Regions from separate parts of the Paenibacillus sp. YAE3 genome, predicted to be linked through region 2. Evidence: a T-box and tRNA genes for the amino acid it is inferred to sense, from the RefSeq annotation. Region 2 holds a T-box; the other holds one or more tRNA genes.
The links. A T-box is a leader RNA that pairs with one kind of tRNA and senses whether it is charged. The one in region 2 lies ahead of leuS (leucine--tRNA ligase), so its partner is inferred to be a tRNA-Leu.
Positions count from the first base shown of each region.

Region 1: it encodes a tRNA-Leu, which carries the amino acid that the T-box ahead of leuS (leucine--tRNA ligase) is inferred to sense. The anticodon was not compared.

Region 1 is NZ_BAAIYF010000009.1:174,965-179,174, reverse strand. Features, by position in the region: gene kdpA (potassium-transporting ATPase subunit KdpA) at 1-881, opposite strand, end outside; gene AC27KL_RS18685 (potassium-transporting ATPase subunit F) at 941-1,018, opposite strand; gene AC27KL_RS18680 (hypothetical protein) at 1,150-1,542, opposite strand; cyclic di-AMP (ydaO/yuaA leader) riboswitch at 1,720-1,895, opposite strand; cyclic di-AMP (ydaO/yuaA leader) riboswitch at 2,005-2,208, opposite strand; tRNA gene AC27KL_RS18675 (tRNA-Leu) at 2,674-2,756, opposite strand; gene AC27KL_RS18670 (helix-turn-helix transcriptional regulator) at 2,895-3,737, opposite strand; gene AC27KL_RS18665 (MFS transporter) at 3,876-4,210, shown strand, end outside.
Region 2 is NZ_BAAIYF010000008.1:279,041-283,250, forward strand. Features, by position in the region: gene leuS (leucine--tRNA ligase) at 21-2,459, opposite strand; T-box leader at 2,560-2,805, opposite strand; gene AC27KL_RS17495 (GNAT family N-acetyltransferase) at 3,018-3,371, opposite strand; gene AC27KL_RS17500 (class I SAM-dependent DNA methyltransferase) at 3,626-4,210, opposite strand, start outside.

The DNA of each region.
Region 1 (4,210 bases), on a different contig from region 2:
AACGCCAGGAACAGCACCATCATGGCCGAAAAAAGAATCCAGCCCTGCTTGCGGTTGCCGGCGAAACGCCCGAACGTGTAAGGCAGCGCGGCCGATATCGTCCACATGCTTAAAATTTCGATGACGTTCGTGAGCGGACTCGGATTCTCGAACGGATGCGACGAGTTCGCCCCGAAAAATCCGCCGCCGTTCGTTCCCAGATGTTTGATCGATTCCAGGGACGCTACCGGCCCCATCGCGATATGCTGCACAGCGCCGCCAAGCGTGTTCACGGTCACCGCCTGATCAAGCGTCTGCGGCACCTTCAACCCCACAAGCACCAGGGTAACGATCAACGCGAGCGGCAGGAACACCCGGACATGGGCTTTGACGAAATCCTCGAAAAAGTTGCCGAGTCCGTCCCCGCGGCGGGTTATGCCCCGCATGAAAGCGATCGCCACGGCCAGGCCGGACGCGGCCGACGTAAACATCATCATCGTGATGACGATCATTTGCCCCAAATACGACATGCCGCTTTCCCCGCTGTAATGCTGCAGGTTCGTATTCGTCATAAAGCTGATGACGGTGTTGAAGGACAAGCTCGCCTCCATGTTTCCCGTCCCGTTCGGGTTTGCCGGCAGTCCGCCCATCCATCTCAGCACCGCGTAACTTACGGCCACAAGCACAACGTTCGTCGCCATCATGCTTAAGGCATATGTTTTCCAGCTCATCCCGGAGCGTTTCCGAAGACCGATGACGGCATAAAAAAACTTCTCCACGGGACCGAACATCCGGTCCATCCAGTTCGCCTCGTTAGAAAACACGTGGTAAATATAACTGCCTGCCGGTTTGACCAACAGCAGCAGCACCACGATCACGATGCCTATCTGCAATATATCCAAAATCGTTTCCTCCTCTTATAAGCGGGTGAAGGCGTCTAAGCCTGCTCCGCCCGGCCTTTCTAAAACCGTTCCGGATGGATCAAGGCATACGCCAGGTAGACGAACACAAACGCCGTCAGCACCAAAACCACGATCATCGGCCTTCGCCTCCCCCATCCACGACATGGCCGCACCAGATGAGGAACAGCAAAAAGATTCCGAACACGCCCGCAAGCGTTAAAATCATTAAAAAATCCATCATGGTTCAACGCTCTCCTTGTCAAATCCCTTATTTCAGCAAAAATCCGACTTCGCCGTTCAACGTGTGAATGACGTGATCCGCGCCAAGCCCCCGGTAAATGCCCGGCGAGTGATGCGCCCGGGTGATTACGTAGATGGAATCCGGCGTCCAAGCACGGCAAATTTGCAAGTAACGGCACGTTAAATTCAAACTGTTTTCGAATATAAAAATCCGGCCGATCCGCCACTCAGGCACGACCCATTCCTCCGTGTTGTTGGTATGGAGCCGGATGACTTTGGAGACGCCCAGCTTCTTCAGATCGCGTTCTTCCTTGGCATTGTTCGTCAGTGCGGCGAAAGGCCGCTTGAGATAGATCAAAAGCTTGATAAAATTGCGCCCGGCCTCGTTCGGGGCCGTCACGACGATGAGTTCCTCCTCCACGGCTCTCGCCTCCTTTCGTTTCTGGATCGGGCAATCCGCAACAATCGCACCTTTTATTAAAAATGCTTATCCGAAATGCTGACCCGAATAAAAAAAAGCCGCAGGAAAGAGGATTCTTTCCCGCGGCTTCCAACATCCATGACCAAAGAAAGCCATGAAATATCGCTCACGACGAATGGGGCCTCTCCCGATACGCTTACGAGGTTAGCTGACGGATTCGGGCGTGAGAGTCGCCCTTCCCCCGTCCGGTTTTCGGACAAAGGGATTCACCCCGGCGCCATCCGCTTGTGGAAGCAAACGGCGCGTTGGTTCCCCCGCTTCCGGCCAAAGCCGGAATTCAGCGTTAAAGACGTTTCTATTGACTTTCATCCATTTTGTGCAACGTTGCGTTTTTGGCAATAAAAAACCACAGAGGTCATCCGATCCCCTGCGGCCGATGTTCATCGATCACAAGTTTCATCATTCCTCTCTCAGGCGACGCTTACGAGGTTAGCTGACGGATTCGAGCGGTGAGAGTCGCTCTACCCGCGATCGGATCCATGGCATCCGTTCGCAGGATTCACCCCGGCGCCTCCCTGCCTTCCGACTCTCACACCGGACGACGGGACGCGCGATTGGTTCCCCCGATTTCCGCTTCTTCAAACGGAAATTCAGCGATTTAAAAATGGAAACATGTTCAATTACGATTTGAATCATACACCCGCGTGCATCGGGATGTAAAGGAGACGCGAAATCGTTATCCGCGTAAAATGGCGACCCTATCATACAGGTTATCGCTTACAAAAGTCTTTATCTGCGCCAAGCTCTCGCATGCTCTCTATTTTTCGCGTTTTTGGCAATGGATGCGAAAGCCCCCTTCTATTGCGTTCCTTTGAATGCGGATCCCTTTTTCCGCAAACCGGCCGGGCCCAATCGAATCGTGAACCGTTGCCCTATGGCGACCTAAAAGCATAAAGAATGGAGCAAAACAAAAAAGAGGCCGCGTTGGCCTCTTTCGTTATATGTGAGTCTATGGAATTTCCCGCGGCGGCAAAAGCTTCTTTTTACGAACGAACGCTTGGATAGCGAAACATTGCCTGGTGCAACAAAAAAATCCCTGCAAAACAGGGATTTTCTCGGTCAGATCGTCAATGCGGTAGAGAGGACTCGAACCTCCACGGGCATACGCCCACTACCCCCTCAAGATAGCGTGTCTGCCATTCCACCACTACCGCATAATATTAACTTTTGCAGCAACTCTGTTATTATACACCGATTATCACGATATGTAAATAGTTTATTTCTTTTATGCAGTCCGATCCCTGGGAATATATGAACCGTTGCGTAAAAACGGGCCGTGGACCAAAGCCCATTCATTCCTTCAACAGCTTGCCCAGCTTGGCGACCGTATCACCTTCCGCCGTCGGAACGTTGATCGTGACGGTCAAATCCGGGTCGTCGGACGTCACAAACGAAACCTGCTCGAATTCGAGCCTGCCCGCGGCCGGATGATGAATGATTTTTTTCCCTTCGGGGCCGTTTAAGACGTCATGCCGCGGCCACCACGCCCTGAATTCTTCGCTTGCGCGGTTTAATTCACCGATCATGTCCGTCCACCATGGATCCCCGGCAAATTTGGCGTAGTTTGCCCGAAATTGCGCCAGACGGTGCCGGGCATGGGCTTCCCAACGTTCCCGGAGCAGGCTGCGGACATCCAGGGAGGTAAACGTACGCCAGACGGAGTTGCGTTCCCTTGCCGGCATCGTTTCATATTCTCCATACACCATGCTGGCGATCCGGTTCCATCCCACGATGTTTAAGCGCTGGTCGGTCACGTAAGCCGGGCTTGTTCCCTGCAGGTCCAGAAACCGCTGAAGCGCCGGCGTAATTTCCGCGGCAGCCTCCCCCGAAACGGGGGGATACTGCTGCAAGGCAAGCAGAAACAGATGTCTTTTTTCATCGGCATCAAGCTGCAGGGCGCGCGCGATGCTCTCCGTCACCTGGGAAGATACCTGTATGTTTCGGCCCTGTTCCAGCCACGTATACCAATCGACGCTGATGCCGGCAAGCAGCGCCACCTCGCTGCGCCGAAGTCCCGGAGTCCGCCTGCGCCCCTCCACCTTCAAACCGGCCTGCTCCGGCGTCATCCGGGCGCGCCGGGTGCGCAAAAACTGGGCAAGCTCCCGAAGACGCTCCCCATCCGCTTTTTCCCACAAGTGCTTCTCCTCCCCTTCCCGTTCCCTAGGAGAATTTCTCCTAGGATAAACCCTCATCTAGTCCCATGATAAGAACCATTATACACTTTCCCGGTAACGGCGATGACTGCCGAATTTGCCTTTTACGGAGGGATTGTCTTGGAAAAAGCGATGAACATCCAGTCCGACGGCCGCTGGAAGCCGGCTAAAGCGCTGCTGCTGCTCGGACTGTCGATCGGATACTTTATGGTGCTGCTGGACACGACGGTAGTCAGCGTCGCGCTGCCCGCGATCCGCGCCGACCTTGGCGGCGGGATTTCCGGCCTCCAATGGGTCGTCAATGCGTATACGATCGTGTTTGCCGGCTTCCTGCTCTCGATGGGCGGGCTGGCCGACAAACTGGGAGCCCGCCGCGTCTATGCCGGAGGCCTGGTCCTGTTTCTGGCCGCTTCGGCCTTGTCCGCGGCCGCCCCTTCGCTTGGCTTGCTGATCGC
Region 2 (4,210 bases):
GGCATCCTCAAAATATGCATTTAGTTCGCTACGATATTGACGAGCTTGCCCGGAACCGCAATCACCTTGCGCACGGTCTTCCCGGCGATGGCTGCCTGCACGTTCTCCTGGGACAGGCTGAAGTCCTGCATGGCCTCCTGGCTCATGTCTTTGGCGATTTTGGCGCGCTGTACGATTTTGCCGTTCACCTGGATCACGATTTCCACTTCGGCATCCACGGTCCAAGCTTCGTCGAAAACAGGCCATGGTTCGTACGTGATCGATCCCTCGTGCCCGAGGCGCTCCCACAGCTCTTCGGCGATATGCGGCGCAAACGGCGACAGCAGCTGCGTGAAGTCCTCGATCGCTTTGCGCGGAAGCGAGTCGGCTTTGTAGGCGTCGTTAATGAAAATCATCAGCTGGCTGATGGCCGTGTTAAAACGCATATGCTCCATGTCTTCGGTCACTTTTTTGATCGTTTTATGCCATACGCGTTTGAAATCGTCGCTGCCTTCGCCGTCCGTCAGTTTCGGATTCAGGCTGCCGTCGTCGTTGACGACGAGGCGCCATACGCGAGACAGGAAGCGATGCGCGCCTTCCACGCCGTTTTCGTTCCAAGGTTTCGTCGCTTCCAGCGGCCCCATGAACATCTCATAGATGCGGAGCGTATCCGCGCCGTAGGTTTCGACGATTTCGTCCGGGTTGATGACGTTGCCGCGCGATTTGCTCATTTTTTCGTTGTTCGTGCCCAGGATCATGCCTTGGTTGACCAGCTTTTGGAACGGCTCCTTCGTGCTGACCACGCCCAGGTCGTAAAGCACTTTATGCCAGAAACGGGCGTACAGCAGGTGAAGCACCGCGTGCTCGACGCCGCCGATGTAGAGGTCGACCGGCATCCACTCGCGCTCTTTCTCCTTCGAAACGAGCGCTTCCTTGTTGTGCGGATCGATAAACCGCAGGTAATACCAACAGCTTCCGGCCCATTGCGGCATCGTGTTGGTCTCGCGGCGCGCTTTCATGCCGGTTTCCGGATCCACCGTTTCCACCCATTCGGTCACGTTCGCAAGCGGGGATTCCCCGGTTCCCGACGGCTTGATCTGGTCGATGTCCGGCAGCATCAGCGGAAGCTGGTCTTCCGGCACGGTTTTCATCGTTCCGTCTTCGAGGTGGAGGATCGGAATCGGTTCGCCCCAATAACGCTGGCGGCTGAACAGCCAGTCGCGCAGGCGGTAGGTCGTTTTGCCTTGGCCTTTGCCGTTTTCTTCGAGCCATGCGATCATTTTGGCGATCGCTTCTTCGGTGCCCAGCCCGTCCAGGAATCCGGAATTGACGTGTTCGCCGTCACCGGTGTAAGCCTCTTCCTGCACGTTGCCGCCTTTGACGACCTCAATGATGTCCAGGCCGAATTGCTTCGCGAATTCCCAGTCGCGCGTGTCGTGGCCCGGCACCGCCATGATGGCCCCCGTTCCATAACCCGCGAGGACGTAATCGGCGATCCAAATCGGCAGTTTCGCGCCGTTGACCGGATTGACGGCATAGGCGCCCGTGAATACGCCGGTTTTGTCCTTGGCCAGATCCGTGCGCTCCAGATCGCTTTTGCGGGCGGCAAGGTCCTGGTACGCTTTGACCGCTTCCTGCTGCTCCGGCGTCGTGATTTCGGCCACGAGCTCATGCTCGGGAGCCAGCACGCAGTAGCTGGCGCCGAACAGCGTGTCCGGACGCGTCGTAAATACCGTCAACTGGCCGCTATGGCCTTCGATGGCGAAATTCACTTCGGCTCCCTTGGATTTGCCGATCCAGTTGCGCTGCATGTCCTTGATGCTTTCGGACCAGTCGAGCTCCTCCAAATCTTCAAGCAGGCGCTCGGCGTATTCGGTGATTTTCAGCACCCATTGCCGCATCGGCTTGCGGATGACCGGATGGCCGCCGCGTTCGCTTTTGCCGTCGATGACTTCTTCGTTCGCAAGCACCGTGCCCAGAGCCGGACACCAGTTCACGGGAAGTTCCGCCACGTAAGCGAGGCCTTTTTTGTACAGCTGGATGAAAATCCACTGCGTCCATTTGTAGTATTCCGGATCCGTCGTGCTGATCTCGCGGTCCCAGTCGTAGGAGAACCCGAGGGATTTGATCTGGCGGCGGAAATTGTTGATGTTTTTGACCGAGATGTCGCGCGGATGTTCGCCCGTATCGAGCGCGTGCTGCTCGGCCGGCAGGCCGAACGCGTCCCATCCCATCGGATGAAGCACGTTGTAGCCGCGCATTCTTTTATAGCGGGATACGATGTCGGTCGCCGTATATCCTTCCGGATGGCCTACGTGAAGGCCGGCGCCGGACGGATACGGAAACATGTCCAGCGCATAGAATTTCGGTTTGCCGGGATCTTCGCCCGTTTTGAACGTATGGTGCTCATCCCAATACTTTTGCCACTTCGGCTCGATCGACTGGGGATGATACCCCTGAGCCTGCTGATTGTCACTCATCTACTAATGCCCCCTCATACAGTCAGGCGGACGCCTTGCGCGGCCGCATCATTCGCGTGAATCTCATTAAAAAAACCTCTGCAATCCATAGCGTATTAGCGCTAGGGACGAGAGGTTTGATTCCCGTGGTACCACCCTAGTTAACGGAAAACATGCTTTGCTTCCGCTCCCTTTGCACCCTTAACGGAGGTGAGGCGATGGTTTTTCACGAAAGGAGGGTTCATCCGTCCCCCGTTCAAACCATGACTCCGAGGCGAGTTCATTCCGCTTCGTCAACCGGCTTGCACCGACCGCCGGCTCTCTGGGTGACACCGCCGAAACTACTACCCCTCATCATTGCCATCATGTCATGAAATTGTTGTCAAACATTAAGTCATATTATATATAAAACCCGAATTCTAGTCAATCCGCTCACTTTTTCGGGCTTCCTTCTCCTAAAGTCTAATGCCGTGCGTCAGAAGAAAGTTTTGATGAAATTTTTTTGGTCCTTCGTAAAAACGTAGCCGCGGTTTTCGTAAAACCGGTGGGCCTGCGTTCTGCTGGGATGGGACAGCAGCTTTATCCCGGAAAATCCGTTATCCTTCCCCACTGCTCAAGCCTTCCGATCAACAAGCTTCCGATTCCTTGATTGCGAAGCTCCTTTTTAACGACAAACCCCAAAACGTTAACCAAGGAGTCCGAAAAAAGCAGCTCATACGGACTTCCGTGGATGTATCCGATCACCTGGCCGTCCCGCTCGCCAACAAAAACGACGTCTTTGGTTTTGCTTGCAATGATTTCGATCCGCCGCTTGACCCTCTCTTCCGAAAACGTGCGGAAATTAGGGTTGAAATCCACGTTCAGCCAATAAACGTCGCGATAATCGGTTGGCCGGATCTCCCTGATCGTAACTTCTCCCGCGTTTTCTGTCACGCCCACTCCTCCTCTTACTCCGTCATCCGTTCGACGTATGTATTCGGCGCGGACTTCCGTGTTTCCTCCCGAGCGAATAGCGGGCGCAGCATAACGACCATCCAGATTAACCCTGTAAATAGGGACGCAGCTTCAACACCGATTCAGAAGATTGCGGGGACTGACGGAACATAAACCTTTTGAATAACAAAAAAGCCGGCCCGCCGGAAATGCAATTTCCAACGGCCGGCTCGTTCTATCCTTTTGTAGCCAATCTATTTGATCGCGACGTAAAACAGCCTTTGGGCGTCGTCTCCGGGCTCCACCCACTTAAAATCCGCATAACATTGGACGTCCCGGAAACCCGCCTTCACCAGCTCCGTTTTCATCCATTCCGGATCGTAGGCGCGCTGCACATGCGTTTCTTCGAACCGGCGATACAAATCGCTCTGGTCCTCCTTGGCGAAAATGCTTAAATGATGCTCGATCTCGCAGCGGGGAGCGTCCAGCTCGCATGTCCAGATGTACGATACCGACCGGTCGTCCCACACGAAAGGCTGCTCCTCGGCATAGCGGATGATCGTGTTCGGGTGATGCACGTCGAACAGGAAAATCCCCCCCGGCTTCAACCCCTGATACGTATGGGCAAATGCCGAAACGACGTCCCGCTCCTCCAGCAAATAGCTGAAGCAGTCGCAAAAAGAAATCACCGCGTCCACCGGCTCCGGGACTTCCCATTCCCGCATGTCCTGCTGGACCCAACGGATGGAGCCTTCGCGGTAAAGCCTGCTGCCTTGGGACGTGCCTTCCATTTTCCTTCTGGCCACGGACAGCATGTCCGCCGACAAGTCGATCCCGAT